2 regions of the Bacillus sp. FSL H8-0534 genome follow, and region 1 is predicted to be linked to the other one. Evidence: riboswitches for the same ligand, from Rfam matches in the RefSeq annotation. Region 1 holds a riboswitch; the other holds the start of a gene.
What was found. Region 1 has a riboswitch for S-adenosylmethionine ahead of MHH71_RS18615 (methionine ABC transporter ATP-binding protein). Riboswitches for the same ligand answer to the same signal wherever they lie in the genome.
Positions count from the first base shown of each region.

Region 2: it holds a riboswitch for S-adenosylmethionine, as region 1 does, so the genes downstream of both, MHH71_RS22230 (bifunctional homocysteine S-methyltransferase/methylenetetrahydrofolate reductase) here and MHH71_RS18615 (methionine ABC transporter ATP-binding protein) in region 1, are expected to answer to the same signal.

Region 1 covers NZ_JBBOUC010000001.1:3,698,975-3,707,112, forward strand. The annotation lists gene gcvH (glycine cleavage system protein GcvH) at 34-417, shown strand; gene MHH71_RS18600 (toprim domain-containing protein) at 867-1,211, shown strand; gene MHH71_RS18605 (thioredoxin family protein) at 1,215-1,523, shown strand; gene MHH71_RS18610 (hypothetical protein) at 1,676-2,020, shown strand; SAM riboswitch class I at 2,146-2,255, shown strand; gene MHH71_RS18615 (methionine ABC transporter ATP-binding protein) at 2,521-3,546, shown strand; gene MHH71_RS18620 (methionine ABC transporter permease) at 3,539-4,204, shown strand; gene metQ (methionine ABC transporter substrate-binding lipoprotein MetQ) at 4,284-5,093, shown strand; gene sufC (Fe-S cluster assembly ATPase SufC) at 5,329-6,114, shown strand; gene sufD (Fe-S cluster assembly protein SufD) at 6,130-7,422, shown strand; gene sufS (cysteine desulfurase SufS) at 7,422-8,138, shown strand, end outside.
Region 2 covers NZ_JBBOUC010000001.1:4,372,428-4,380,565, reverse strand. The annotation lists gene MHH71_RS22250 (nucleoside 2-deoxyribosyltransferase) at 1-228, opposite strand, end outside; gene MHH71_RS22245 (DUF3966 domain-containing protein) at 334-606, opposite strand; gene MHH71_RS22240 (undecaprenyldiphospho-muramoylpentapeptide beta-N-acetylglucosaminyltransferase) at 687-1,745, opposite strand; gene metH (methionine synthase) at 1,764-5,162, opposite strand; gene MHH71_RS22230 (bifunctional homocysteine S-methyltransferase/methylenetetrahydrofolate reductase) at 5,162-6,994, opposite strand; SAM riboswitch class I at 7,065-7,175, opposite strand; SAM riboswitch class I at 7,378-7,490, shown strand; gene MHH71_RS22225 (methionine biosynthesis PLP-dependent protein) at 7,561-8,138, shown strand, end outside.

The DNA of each region.
Region 1 (8,138 bases):
TACATAATTAATACATTCACTGGAGGTACAGTCATGAGCATTCCAAATCATTTACGTTACTCTGAAGAACACGAATGGGTAAAAACTGAAGGCAACGAAGTTGTTATCGGTATTACTCATTTTGCACAAAGTGAGTTAGGCGATATCGTATTCGTTGAACTTCCTGAAGTAGGTGCAACAATTGAAGCTGACGAGCCATTCGGAAGCGTAGAATCTGTTAAAACAGTTTCTGAATTATACGCACCTGTAAGTGGTAAAGTTGTGGCAGTAAACGAAGAATTAAGCGACCAACCAGAACTTGTTAACGAATCTCCGTACGAAGGTGCATGGATGGTTAAGATTGAACTTTCTGATGCAAGTGAAGTAGAGAAGTTATTATCTGCAGAACAATACGCAGAAATGACAAACCAAGACTAATTTTAGTCGAGATAAAAAGGACAGCCTATGTGCTGTCCTTTTTATTTTTCATTGCGTAAAAGGACACCTTCTGTGCTAGAAGCTTCATCCCCCCCACATTCTGAGCGAGCCGCCTGCGCTTTTCTTTTAATCCAGCTCCAGCGGCAAGGATGCTCGGTGGCTTCCCTTCTTCCTACGAGGCAAAAAAGCGCCTTTACGTCAGGAATTCCAACGTCCTTCTGTTCTGAGCGAGCCGCTTCCACTTTTCTTTATCCAGCTCCGCCTCATAGTCCTTCATGTCTAAGAACCTTCCGCACAAGAAGACAAAAAACGCCTTCTGTGCGAAAGAGCCTTAGCCAACAGGGCTAAACAGTTTCACAAAAATAAACAGGAAACAACATGAAAAGAACGAATATACTATATACTAAAGTAAGGTTGTTTTATAGTATATGGTGATCGGGTGATGACATATGGTCTATGTAGAGAAAGTCATTATTGTCGAAGGAAAATCAGATAGAAGAAAGATTGAATCTATTATTCGCGAACCAGTGGAAATTGTTTGTACAAATGGTACAATTGGTTTGTCGAAAATGGATGAACTCATTGATCAGTTTTTTGATAAAGAAGTATATGTGCTAGTGGATGCTGATGCTGCAGGTGAAAAGCTCAGAAAACAATTTCGTAAAGAATTTCCGCAAGCTGAGCATATTTACATTGATCGTTCGTATCGTGAAGTGGCAACTGCTCCTTCTAATCATTTAGCGAACGTATTATGGGGAGCTGACATTGACGTTTATACAGAATATTTACGGTAAGGAATGATAGAAGTGATTGACTGGACAGGTGCTGAAGCTACAGCTTTAATAGCAGACCAAGAAAAAACAGTGTTATATGTATATACACCGATGTGTGGAACATGCCAATTAGCAAAGAAGATGTTAACAGTTGTAGAAGCTACTATATCTAATTTGGAAATAGGAATGCTAGATTTAAATTACGCTCCGCACTTAGCGCGAGAATATGAGGTAGAAAGTGTACCTTGTTTACTCGTATTTGAGCGGGGAACACTTATGAAGAAAATATATGCATTTCATTCAGTTGAATATTTATATACGGAATTACAGTAGGCGGCAATGTTTTTGCCGCCTCGACATATTTCTTGGGAAATACGCCTGAAAGATAGAAGTGATACGTTATTTGTCGAGAGAAAGTAACAGGATTGCCCTTTAAGAAGATGGAATGGTATTTAGTAGAAAGTGATATGAAGGATGTGATTAGAATGGGATTATATTCGTTGCTTCAATCATTTGTAACGTATGCCAATAGCCAATATCATTTAGAGCCACTTCTACGGCAAGGAGAAAAAATAATTAATATCCGTTTGGGAGCTGAGTGTTATTCACTTCAAATCTCAAGAGAGTATATACAAATTTTGAAAGGAACCGAGGGAACAGAACAAATTGTTTGTTTTGGGGAGGAAGACCTACAGCGATTAGTTACTGGGAATATTCGGTTACAAACTTTAATTAATAATGGGCGTGTACACTATTCTGGAACGTATCGCACGATGCTATTATTTGAATCAGTGTTTCATATATGTAAACCAATGCCGGTAGGTGCTTAATATTCCGAAGTTTCGTTTTTTGTGAAAATTCCTGTTGACATAGTGGGTGTATATTGATACAATTCAATTCATAAAATATAGACAATTTCATAAATTTCAAATCAGACGAAAATTGAATCTGATTTCTCTTATCAAGAGAGGTGGAGGGACTGAGCCCTATGAAACCCGGCAACCGTCAACTTTTATGTTGAAATGGTGCCAATTCCTGCAAAGCAAATGCTTTGAGAGATGAGAGAAAGGGATAATGTTGATATACGCATATAAACCTTTCTGCTCATTCTAGAGGCAGAAAGGTTTTTTTGTTGTTTGAATGAGGAGGATGTTCGAATAATAAAAAGAGCCGCTTATGCGTTTTAAGAAATCTAGCTCCAGCGGCTAGAACATTCGGTCGTTTCACCCCTTCCTGCGAGGTGAAAAGCGCCTCTATGTCAGGGGTTCCAACGCCCTCTTGTTCTGAGCAAGCCGCTTGCGCTTTTTAAATCAAAAAGGGGTGATACACCATGATTCTATTAGAGAATGTAAAGAAGATATATAAGTCAAAAAGCGGTGATGTCACTGCTGTGGATAACGCCAATTTAAAAATAGAGAAAGGTGAGATATTTGGTGTTATCGGATATAGTGGTGCTGGGAAAAGTTCTTTAATTCGATTGTTTAATCAATTAGAGAAGCCAACTTCCGGACAGATTACGATAGCTAATCGAGTTATTTCCACAATTACAGGGAGTGAACTTCGAAAGGCAAGACAAGAAATTGGAATGATTTTTCAGCATTTTAACTTACTGTGGTCACGAACTGTACGTGAAAATATCGCTTTTCCACTTGAAATTGCAGGTGTAGATAAAGTGCAGCGAAGAAAGCGTGTGGATGAGTTGATTCATCTTGTTGGATTAGAAGGTAGAGGTGATGCGTATCCATCTCAATTGAGCGGCGGGCAAAAGCAACGCGTTGGGATTGCAAGAGCATTAGCGAATAATCCAAAGGTGCTCTTGTGTGATGAAGCGACATCAGCACTTGATCCAGAAACCACAGATCAAATTTTAGATTTACTATTAGATATTAATAAACGTCTTGGATTAACAATTGTACTGATTACACATGAAATGCATGTGATTCAAAAAATTTGTAATCGTGTTGCGGTAATGGAAAAAGGAAAAATTGTGGAGACTGGTCCTGTACTAGATGTATTCCGTAATCCACAGCAGGAGATTACAAAGCGTTTTGTTAAGCAAATAACAGATTCTGAAGATGCGGATGAAGCAATTGAACATTTAGCAGAGAAGTATCCGGAAGGCAAGGTTGTAAAGTTGCAATTTATTGGTGAAGTAGTAGAAAGACCTGTCTTGCAGGAACTTATGAAGCAAGATGGCGTGGAAGTAAGCATTCTGCAAGGGAACATTGCACAAACGGCAAACGGGGCGTATGGAAGTTTAATTGTCCACTTAAATGGTGCTGAAGATGTGGTTGCAAAAGCAATTGCGACGATTCAACAAGAGCAAGTCGAGCTGGAGGTGATTGCACATGGATAATTTGTTTCAAAATGTCGATTGGGACAAAATGCTAGAGGCTACGGGAGAAACGTTATACATGACGGCAGTTGCCGCGTTTGCAACGTTTGTCTTAGGTCTTATTTTGGGATTGCTACTGTTTCTGACAGGAAAAGATAATCTCTGGGAAAACAAGCCAGTTAATATTGTAATTGGTGCGTTTGTAAATATTTTTCGTTCGATCCCGTTTATTATTTTAATCATTTTACTTATTCCATTTACGAAGCTTCTTCTAAACACGATTCTCGGTGCAAGTGCCGCATTACCAGCATTAATTGTTGGGGCAGCACCGTTCTATGCGAGAATGGTCGAAATCGCACTTCGTGAAATTGATAAAGGTGTCATTGAAGCATCAAAGGCGATGGGAGCAAAGACAAGTACAATTATTTTAAAAGTACTTATACCAGAATCTTTGCCAGCGCTTGTTTCCGGGATTACGGTAACAGCTATTGCGCTTGTCGGTTACACAGCAATGGCTGGAGTGGTCGGAGCAGGTGGACTTGGTACACTTGCTTATTTAGAAGGGTTTCAGCGCAATAATAGTGATGTAACGCTTATGGCAACAATTCTTGTACTTGTGATTGTATTTATCATTCAAATGCTTGGTGACTTGCTCACGAAGCGTCTTGATAAAAGATAAAGAGAAGTCTTCGTGTAAGACGAAGACTTCCTATAGATTTTTAATTTTGAATATTGAAAAAAAGAAAGGGTGTCATAACATGAAAAAGGTATTACTTTCAGCACTTCTTGCTGTATTTGTGTTTGCATTAGCTGCTTGTAGCGGCGGAAAAGACGAAAAGAAACTTGTAGTTGGTGCCTCTAACGTACCGCATGCAGTTATTCTAGAAAAAGCGAAACCAATCTTAGAGAAAAAAGGGATTAAATTAGATATTAAGCCATTCCAAGATTACGTATTGCCAAATAAAGCACTAGCTGATAAAGATCTTGATGCAAACTATTTCCAACATATTCCGTATTTAGATAAAGAGATTCAAGAAAAAGGATACAAATTTGTAAACGCAGGGAAAATTCATTTAGAGCCGATGGGGATTTACTCAAAGAAATATAAAAACTTAAAAGATCTTCCAAACGGCGGAACAGTGATTATGAGTAATAACGTATCAGAGCGTGGACGTATGTTAGGACTTCTGCAAAAAGGCGGCGTTATTAAACTGAAAGATGGCGTAGATATCGTCAAAGCGACAGAAAAAGATATTGTGGAAAATCCGAAAAACTTGAAGTTTAAAACAGATGTGGAGCCAGGTCTTACACCAAAATTATATGAGAACAACGAAGGTGACGCATTATTCATTAACTCAAACTATGCAATTGATGCAAAATTAAACCCAACAAAAGATGCAATTGCTCTTGAAGGATCAGAGTCTCCTTATGCAAATATTATTGCGGTTCGTAAAGGTGACGAAAATAGAAAAGAAATTAAAGAGCTTGTAGAAGTGCTACACTCAAAAGAAATTCAAGATTTTATTAAGAAAGAATATAAGGGCGCTGTACTTCCAGTAAGTGAATAGGCGTAGGAAAGGGCTAGGAAATTTCTAGCCCTTTTTTCTTTATATATAAGAAGAAAAGTGTATCATAATAGGATGTGAGGGAAATGATTATATACATTTGTGAAAAAATTGTTACATTTTCTCAGCGTTTGCGATATCATTTTATTTGATATAAAATTAGAATGAGAATAAAATGAGAATGTGAATGTTTTAGGAATTTTTAAAATGTATATAGAGGATTAATGGAGGTATTGAGATGGCTGGTTCTACATTAACGGTTAAAGACTTACATGTATCAATCGATGGTAAAGAAATTTTAAAAGGTGTAAACCTTGAAGTAAAAGGTGGAGAAATCCACGCAATTATGGGACCTAATGGAACAGGTAAATCAACTTTATCTTCTGCAATTATGGGTCACCCAAAATATGAAGTGACAGAAGGAAGCATCATCATCGACGGTGAAGATGTATTAGAAATGGAAGTAGATGAGCGCGCACAAGCGGGTCTATTCCTAGCAATGCAATATCCAAGTGAAATTAGCGGAGTAACAAACGCTGACTTCTTACGTTCTGCAATTAATGCACGACGCGAGGAAGGCGATGAAATTTCTCTTATGAAATTTATCCGTACATTAGATAAAAACATGGAATTCCTAGAAATGGATCCAGAAATGGCACAACGTTACTTAAACGAAGGTTTCTCTGGCGGTGAGAAAAAACGTAACGAAATTCTTCAATTAATGATGATTGAGCCAAAAATCGCAATCTTAGACGAAATCGACTCTGGTCTTGACATCGATGCATTAAAAGTTGTATCTAAAGGTATTAACGAAATGCGCGGCGAAGAGTTCGGCTGCCTAATGATTACGCATTACCAACGTTTATTAAACTACATTACTCCAGACTTCGTTCACGTTATGATGAACGGTCGCATCGTTAAATCTGGTGGCCCTGAGCTTGCACAACGTCTAGAAGCTGAAGGTTACGACTGGATCAAAAAAGAATTAGGTATTGAAGACGAAACAGCAGAGCAAGAAGCGTAAGAGAGGAGCATAAATATGACAATCGGTACATTACCTTTCGATCAAGAAACAATCCGTCAGCGCGCAAGCGAAGTAAACGAAGCTGCTTGGTTGACTGAGTTCCGCTTACAAGCTCTTGCACAAGCAACTGAACTTCCAATGCCAACGCCTGATAAAACAAAAATCGATAAATGGGACTTTATCGGAAAAGGCCACACTGCTAAGCAAGAGCCTGTAAGTTCTTTAACTGAACTTCCAGAAGCAGTGAAAAATTTAATTGATGAAAATAACAGCGTACTAGTACAACGTACAGGTACAACTGCATTTGTTTCTTTAGCTGATGAAGCAAAAGAAAAAGGTGTTATTTTCACAGATATCGTAACAGCTGCAACTGAGCATGCTGAATTAGTACAAAAGTACTTAATGAAAGACGGCGTGAAAGTGGATGAGCATCGTTTAACAGCACTTCATGCAGCATTAATCAACGGCGGTGCATTTGTATATGTTCCGAAAAACGTTGTTCTTGAAACACCACTTCAAGCTGTATTCTTAGTAGACGGCGAAGAAGCAAATGTATATAACCATGTATTATTTGTAGCTGACGCGAACAGTTCTGCAACATATGTAGAAAACTACGTAGCAAATGAAACTGTTACAGGTATTGCAAACATCGTGGCAGAAGTAATCGTAGAACAAGGTGCACAAGTGAAATTTGGTGCAGTTGATCTATTAGCGAAAGATGTAACAACTTACGTAAACCGCCGCGGCGTTGTAGGACGTGACGGCCGTATTGAGTGGGCATTAGGTCTTATGAATGACGGAAATACAATTTCAGAGAATGTAACGAACTTAATGGGCGACGGATCATTTGCTGATACAAAAACAGTAACAATTGGCCGTGGTAACCAAACACAAAACTTTACAACTAAAGTTGTTCACTTCGGTAAACACTCTGAAGGATTCATTTTAAAACACGGTGTACAAACAGATAGCGCAACATCTATCTTTAACGGAATTGGTAAAATTGAACACGGTGCATCTAAATCAAATGCACAACAATCTTCTCGCGTTCTTATGTTAAATGAGAAAGCTCGCGGCGATGCAAACCCAATTCTTCTAATTGACGAAGACGATGTAATGGCAGGTCACGCAGCTTCTGTAGGCCGTGTAGATCCAGTACAACTATACTACTTAATGAGTCGTGGTATTCCGAAGAAAGAAGCAGAACGTTTAGTCATCCATGGATTCTTAGCACCTGTAGTGAATGAGCTTCCAATTGAAGGAGTAAAAGCACAGCTTGTTGAGGTAATTGAAAGGAAAGTTCGCTAATGGATATTCATGAAATACGCAAACAGTTTCCAATTCTTGATCAAAAAGTGAACGGCAAACAACTTGTTTATTTCGATAGTGCAGCAACTTCTCAAAAGCCAATTCAAGTCATTGAAACGTTAGAACGTTACTATAAAGAATACAATTCTAACGTGCATCGCGGTGTTCATACGCTCGGTACGAAAGCTACCGATGCGTATGAAGGTGCACGTGAGAAGGTTCGCAAGTTTATTAACGCGAAATCAATGGAAGAAGTTATTTTCACGCGCGGAACAACAACTGCATTAAATACAGTAGCAGCAAGCTATGGCCGTGAAAATGTAAAAGAGGGCGATGAAATCGTCATCTCTTACATGGAGCATCATAGTAATATTATTCCGTGGCAACAAGTTGCGAAGAAAACAGGCGCAACTTTAAAATATCTTCCGCTTCAGCCAGACGGAACAATCTCATTAGAAGATGCACGTCAAACAATTACACCGAATACAAAAATCGTTTCTATTATGTATGTGTCTAACGTACTTGGAACGATTAACCCTGTAAAAGAAATTGCAGAAATCGCTCATCAAAATGGTGCAATCATGGTCGTTGACGGTGCACAAAGTACACCTCATATGAAAGTGGATGTACAAGATTTAAACTGTGATTTTTACGCATTATCCGCTCATAAAATGTGCGGGCCTACAGGTGTCGGCGTATTATATGGTAAGAAAGAA
Region 2 (8,138 bases), 670 kb from region 1:
AAGCTCCGTGTGACTCCCATTTCCGCCATCTAATAAAAGTAGAAAAACATCAGCGTTTTGTATCGCCTGCTTTTCTGCTTGACCAATCTTCTGTAATTGTTCTCTATTTGTCGCTCTTTCATTTTGAGTCCAATTATATGTATGATGCCATCCCGCTTCTTTCAATTGACTCGCTACAAATTGAACAAGATGTTTGTTTTGAAAACTTGATGCAATATAGAAATTCATATGAATTAGCTCCTTATTTATAAAACCAAAGGGAAACTCCTTTTTTTAGCGTTAATGATAATAATAGCGAAGGATTTCGCCAAAAGAAATCCCCACCTTCAAAACTTATTTTGCGTTTAAATGGTGGGGCGCCTCATGCTTTTCTCTTATTTTTTGCTTTTTATCACTTTCATCGGCTAACATCTCTAACTCAGCTGTTATTTCCGATTTTTCTAAGTTTCGTTCTTGTGAAAATTTTCTTGAAATGTAAATAATAACACTACCAACGTATAGCACAAAACATATAATCAGAGCAGTATTTTCATAGAGACTCAGCTCCAACACAGTCACTCCTAATCCATTCGTATTTTCACGCTCAAAGAACTGGAATTCCCCTATTAAATCTCTGTTATTGTAACATAAATAAAGTAATTCTTCGAACCTTTCATTCTACTAAAAAAGACATGATTTTTTAGAAATCACGCCTCCGTAATATATTTCATAATGGTCTGTACTGCTTCTTTTCCACTATACTTTTTTAATTCTTTTTTATACTTCTCACAATTATGATTTAACTCTTCTATATGCTTCATAAGGGATGTCACTGTTACAGTTTCTTCATATAAAACCGCTGCATACCCTTGTCTTTCAAACGATTGTGCATTTAAAATTTGATCTCCGCGGCTTGAAGCTTTCGGTAATGGAATTAAAAGCATCGGTTTTTGCAATGTTAAAAATTCAAAAATCGCATTCGATCCAGCTCGTGAGATGACAAAATCAGTTGCCCCTAACACATCTGGCAATTCTCCGTGCACATATTCAAATTGCCTATACCCTTCTATACCTTGTAACGTCTCGTCTAGATTTCCTTTTCCGCATAGGTGAACAACTTGATAATTTTTAAGGAGCTGTGGCAATGCTTCTCGTACTGTTTCATTGATTTTCTTTGCCCCTAGACTTCCTCCCATAACCGTGATAACTGGTTTTCTAGTATGGAACCGAAGAAAGTGTAATCCTTTTTCACGATTTCCACGTAGCACTTCTTCCCTCACAGGCGAACCTGTATAAACCACCTTTTCTGTTGGCAAATGTTGTGCTGCTTCTTCAAACGTAACAAATATTTTTGAAGCAAAACGGAGTGCAATTTTATTCGCTAGTCCTGGTGTCATATCCGATTCATGTAACAAGACTGGAACACGATTTAACCATCCGCCAATTACTACTGGTACAGATACAAAACCGCCCTTTGAAAAAATAACATCAGGTTTTAATTTTCTTATTCGTACATAAGCATCCATAACACCCTTCATAACGAGAAAAGGATCTTTTATATTTTTCAAATCAAAATAACGGCGTAACTTTCCGCTCGCTATACCATAGTATGGAATTCCTTCGTTCTCTATAATCGTTTTTTCAATCCCTTGATGAGAACCTATATAAGAAATATCCCAGCCCTTTTTTTGCAAATGTGGAATAATTGCTAAATTAGGTGTCACATGTCCAGCCGAACCACCGCCTGTAAAGACTATTCTTTTCATACCTCTCCCCCTTCTACACTATAGTACACTAAAATATCGTGCTTCGGGGTGAGCAAATACCATTGCCGTTACAGATGCTTCCGGCTCCATCATAAATCCTTCTGTTAGTGAGATTCCAATCTCCTCTGGCTGAATTAAGCGAAATAGTTTTTCTTGATCAGCAAGTTCTGGGCAAGCTGGATAACCAAAAGAAACACGAATTCCCTGATATTTTGTACGGAATCGCTCTTCCATCGTCATCTCCGGTGAATCCGGAATTCCAAAACGATCACGAATCAACATATGTGTTTTTTCAGCGAGTCCCTCTGCTAGCTCTAGCGCTAACGATTGAATCGCATGGCTACGTAAATAATCCCCTTTCTCTTTCCATTCTTCCGCAATATCACGCACACCTTGCCCCACTGTAACAGATAAAAAGGCGACATAATCCATTTCATCACCGACAGGACGTAAGTAATCCCCTAATGTACGGTACGGAGCTTTCCCTTGTCTTGGGAATGAAAAACGCTCTAGCACACGTGTACGATCTTCTGGATCATAAATAATAATAGTTTGTCCATCACTTTGGGCAGGGAAAAATTGATAAACAGCTTTTGGACATAGCCAAGATTGTCCTCCTTGTAATAATTCATCAATTAAATTGTTTAACTCATGCGCTCTCTTATCACCTTCTTTTAATAATTTTTTCACATTTCCTTTTAAACCAAGGTGATGACTAATTAGCATTTGCCTGTTTAAAAATGGTGCAAGATGTGAAACTGGAATATCACGAAGTACAACCCTTTTTGTTGAGTCCGGCACCATAACTTTTGCTTTCGGCAACGGTTCAATGACGGCTGGTTTCTCCACTTTTTTCTCCTCTTGTTTCACGACATGAATGTGGCGATTTTTTTTATCCTGCTTCATTTTTTCTCGTTCTTCTTCTTTTTGCAATTGATTGATAAGATCGAGTCCTGTCATCGCATCACTTGCATATAATACGAGTCCATTATAGGAAGGTGAAATACGGTTATCTGTAAACTTTCTTGTCAATGCCGCACCACCTACAACAATGGGAATATCAATATTTGCCGCTTGTAAATCTTCGGCAGTTGCTACCATTTGCTGCGCCGATTTTACTAATAATCCAGAAAGTCCGATAATGTCTGGTTTCTTTTCTTTTACCTCTTGCACAATGCGATCAGAGCGCACATTAATTCCTAAATTAAGAATATCATAGCCGTTATTTGATAAAATAATCTCTACAAGGTTTTTGCCAATATCATGTACATCACCTTTTACAGTTGCTAATAATACCTTTCCTTTTTTCGCACTATCGCTAGATTCCATATAAGGCTCCAAATACGCAACAGCAGCTTTCATACTTTCTGCACTTTGCAATACTTCAGCAACGATAAGCTCATTGTTATTAAACAAACGACCTACTTCGTCCATCCCCATCATAAGCGGACCGTTAATAATATCAAGGGGCTTTCTTCCTTCTGTTAGTGCGAAACTTAAATCTTCATGTAAACCCTGCTTCGTTCCTTCTACAATATAATTTGCTAACCTTTCATCAAGTGTTAATGTTTCTTGTATGACCGCTTCTTTTTTCTTAGCAACCCGGTAAAAGTTCGTAAATTCTTCTAGTGTTTCTTTCGTTGTTTCGAATAATAGTGCATCTGCGAGTTCCTTTTCCTCTTCTGGAATGGATGCATAGCGCTCTAGCTTTTCAGTATTCACAATTGCGTAGTCAAGCCCAGCCTTTGTTGCATGATATAAAAAGACCGAGTTTAGCACTTCGCGACCAGCTGGCGGTAAACCAAACGATATATTACTTACTCCTAAAATTGTTAAACATTCTGGCAGTGATTCTTTAATAAGACGAATCCCTTCTATCGTCGCTGCTGCCGAACCAATATATTCTTCATCACCAGTTCCTACCGGGAAAACGAGTGCATCAAAAATAATATCGGATGGACGTATACCATATTTCTTCGTTAATAACTCGTAACTTCTCTTTGCAATTTCTAACTTTCTTTCTGCACTAACTGCCATGCCCTCTTCATCAATCGTTCCTACTACAATTGCCGCACCATATTTATGAAGAAGAGGTGTTACTTTCTCAAAACGCTCTTCTCCATTTTCTAAATTAATAGAGTTAATAACCCCTTTTCCTTGTATATACGTGAGAGCTTTTGCCATAACATTATCATCCGTTGAATCTATCATAATCGGAACTTTTAATACTTTCGTTACTTCTGCCAAAAAGTTCTCCATATCTTCTACTTCATCACGATCTGGATCCGCCATACAAATATCAATAATATGGGCATTTTCCTTCACTTGCGCCCTCGCAATTTCAGCAGCTTCTGCAAAATTCCCTTCAGCTACTAATCGCTTAAATTTTCTTGATCCAATAACATTTGTTCTCTCTCCCACAAATAATGGCCTCATAGAATCATCATATTGCAACGCTTCTAAACCACTAATACCGTGACCTTCTCGTTCATGATTCTCACGTGGTTCAAGGGACTCAAGCGAAACTTTTATCGCTCGTATATGATCAGGCGTTGTACCGCAACAACCACCGATAATATTGATCCACCCTTCTTTAGCAAATTGTTTCACCTTTTCTGCAAGTGAAGTCGGTGACTCATGATAATGTCCATCCTCGTCTGGAAGACCAGCATTTGGATAACAAGAAATATAACACTCTGATAAGTCAGAAAGAGAACGAATGTGTTCGCGCATAAATTCTGGTCCTGTAGCACAGTTTAATCCGACAGATAATGGTTTCATATGCTCAATTGATAAATAAAATGCCTCGATTGTTTGCCCCGCTAACGTTGTTCCCATCGGTTCAATGGTTCCTGAAATCATAAGCGGAACCGTATGATTTGCTTCCGTAAACGCTTCCTGAATCCCTAAATACGCCGCTTTCACGTTACGCATATCTTGGCTTGTCTCTACAAGCAATACGTCAACGCCACCTCGTAATAAGCCCCGAGCTTGTCTCGTATAAGCTTCAATTAGTTCTTCAAACGTTACACCGCCTGTTACACTAATTGCTTTTGTTGTTGGCCCCATCGCACCTGCTACATATACTTCTTTATCACTCTCCTTTACCGCTTGCTTTGCTAAAAACGCCGCTCTTTCATTTAACTCTTCATCTAAATGAGATAGCTCATAATCATGCAATACGATATTCGTAGCACCAAACGTATTTGTTTCGATAATATCCGCACCCGCTTCAATGTAAGCTTTATGGATACCTAAAATAACATCTGGCCTTGTTTTTACTAAGTATTCATTACAACCTTCGTATTCTTCACCTCCAAAATCTTCTGCAGTTAAATCTGCCTGCTGAATCATCGTTCCCATCGCGCCATCTAATATTAAAATATCATGTTGTAATCTCTCTTCTATCGGTCTCATCAGTTGATTCCCTCTTTCACGTCTTGCTTTTCTTTCACATACTTAACGAGATTTTCTGTAATTTCATATTTCAAAAACGGCGTAATGAGATAAATACCGTTAAAGTATTTCATTGCGGCATTAATTAATTCCTGAGAAATACGAATTCCTTCTTCAATTGCAGACTCCTGCGTTTCATGCCCATCCATTCTCTGTCTTACTTCCTCAGGCAATGTAATGCCTGGCACCTCAAAATGAAGAAAATCAGCATTACGTTTACTTACTAAAGGCATAATTCCAATAAAAATTGGTTTTTCTAAATGTTTTGTCGCCTCGTATATTTCTTCAATTAAGGCTACATCGTAAATTGGCTGTGTTAAGAAATACTCTGCACCAGCTGCAATTTTCCTCTCCATTCGCTTCACCGCTGCTTTTAAATGTCTCACGTGCGGATTAAAAGCTCCTCCAACAGAAAACCTTGTCGCTGGACCAATGGATTTTCCTAAAATAGATCGACCATCATTCATTTCTTTAATCATTTTAATTAATTCAATAGAAGACAAATCATATACAGAAGTCGCTCCAGGAAAATCCCCCACTCGCGCTGGATCACCTGTTAAAGCTAACACTTCTTCCATTCCTAAAGCCGATAAACCTAGTAAATGAGATTGCAAACCAATGACATTATGATCACGGCACGTTAAATGCGTCAGTACTGGAATATCATGCTTCGTTAATAATGCCCCCATTGCCATGTTTGAAATGCGCGGGGATGCTAACGAATTATCTGCTAACGTAATGGCATCTGCTCCCGCTCTTTTCAATGCCCTTGCCCCTTCAAAAAAACGCTGCGTATCTAATGTTTTTGGGGGATCTAGTTCAACAACCACCGTTGTTTGCTTCTTCGCTTTTTCTGCAAGGGTAACATGAGTGCTAGCACGTTTTGTTTGGATATGAACTACTTGTTGTCTTTGAACAATTTGTTTTTCTGTAACAGGCGTTACATTCGCAATTACACGCTTCATCCCTTCAATATGTGCTGGCGTTGTACCACAACAGCCCCCTAACAAACGAATACCTTGTTCAATAAATTTCGGTGTCATCTCTTCAAAATAAGCAGGGCTTCCTTCATATACGTAACGTCCTTCTACATAGTTTGGAAGGCCTGCATTTGGATAAGCCGACAAATAACCATTTTTAGGAATCGATATCATTTTAAAAGCTTCCGTCATATGAAGCGGTCCTAACTGACAGTTTAAACCGACTACATTTGCACCGTAATCTAAAAGCTGCGTTAATATTCCATTTACATCATTTCCATTTTGCGTTGCGCCCGCTTCATGAAGCGCTAGCTGTGCAATAATTGGAATATCTGTTTGTTTTCGCAATACTTTCACTGCATGTAACAATTCGAACTCATCATAAAATGTTTCTAATAATAATCCGTCAACCTTTTCTTCTAATAATGCTCCCGCTTGCTCAAGTAGCATAAACTCTCGTTCCATATCAGTCGTTGTAACGGCCCCGATATGCTTCATCCCACCGATGGTCCCTAAAATGGCGTTCTTATCTGTTACGGCTGCTTTTGCAAGTTTAACCGCTGCTTTATTAATTTGGGTGACCTGATTTTCCAAACCATACATGCGTAATTTTGCTTCATTTGCACCATATGTATTTGTTTGAATAATATCTGCCCCAGCAGCTACATATTGTTTATGAATAGATATAATAAGATCTGGATCAGATAAGTTTAATTCTTCAAAACTACTTTGCAAACCATGAGAATGTAATAACGTACCAATTGCGCCATCACCGATAACAATTCCTTTTGATACTAAATCTAGAATTTTCACTTGTCTCCCTCTTTTCTATCAATATAAAAACCCCCTCTTCATCTTGAAGAGGGGGACATCATCAATCCTCCTCTTATCATGCAAAACAAATTGTTTTGCAGGTATTAGCACCGTTTCAAACATTTCGTTTGAAGGTTGCCGGGTTTCACAGGGCCTTTCCCTCCACCGCTCTCAATAAGAGTTTGTCTTTATTATTCATCTATGTTTTAAAAGGAAATACGTGTACCTTTTAACAATCTTTGTTAATTTTCTCATAAATTTAGCATGGGATAGACTAAAAGTCAATTGAATTAGCAGAAAAATGAAAATTGTTTAAAATAAAGTTGCAATTCAATTATCTTTTGTTGTAAAGTTAAAACCATAATAAAATTTCATACAAAATATTCTTATCTAGAGAGGTAGAGGGACTGGCCCTATGACACCTCAGCAACCATTAACACGTTCGTTAATAAGGTGCTAATTCCAGCAAATTGTGAAAAGATTTGACAGATAAGAAGAAGACTATATTCGCATGAAAGCCTTCTTCTTAGAAGGCTTTTTTTATTTTTATAAAGGAGGAATTTCACATGTCAACAATCGAAACAAAACTAGCACAAATCGGAAATCGAAGCGAAACTACAACAGGAACAGTTAATCCCCCTGTTTACTTTTCAACAGCTTATCGTCATGAAGGAATTGGAAAGTCAACAGGCTTTGATTATTCACGAACAGGAAATCCAACACGTGGTCTTTTAGAACGCGCAATTGCTGATTTAGAAGAAGGTGAACAAGGCTATGCCTGTAGTTCTGGAATGGCAGCTGTTCTTCTTATTCTTTCCTTATTCCGTTCTGGAGATGAACTTATCGTATCAGAAGATTTATACGGAGGGACCTACCGCTTATTTTCGGAACATGAGGAAAAGTGGAATATTCGATGTAGATACGTAGATACACAATCTATTAAACAAATAGAACAAGCTGTCACTTCTCAAACAAAGGCTATTTTTATCGAAACACCGACCAATCCATTAATGCAAGTCACTGATATTGCAGCTGTCGCAACTGTCGCAAAACGGCACGGCCTACTTCTAATTGTCGATAATACTTTCTACACTCCTTATATACAACAACCATTAACAGAAGGCGCAGATATTGTCCTTCACAG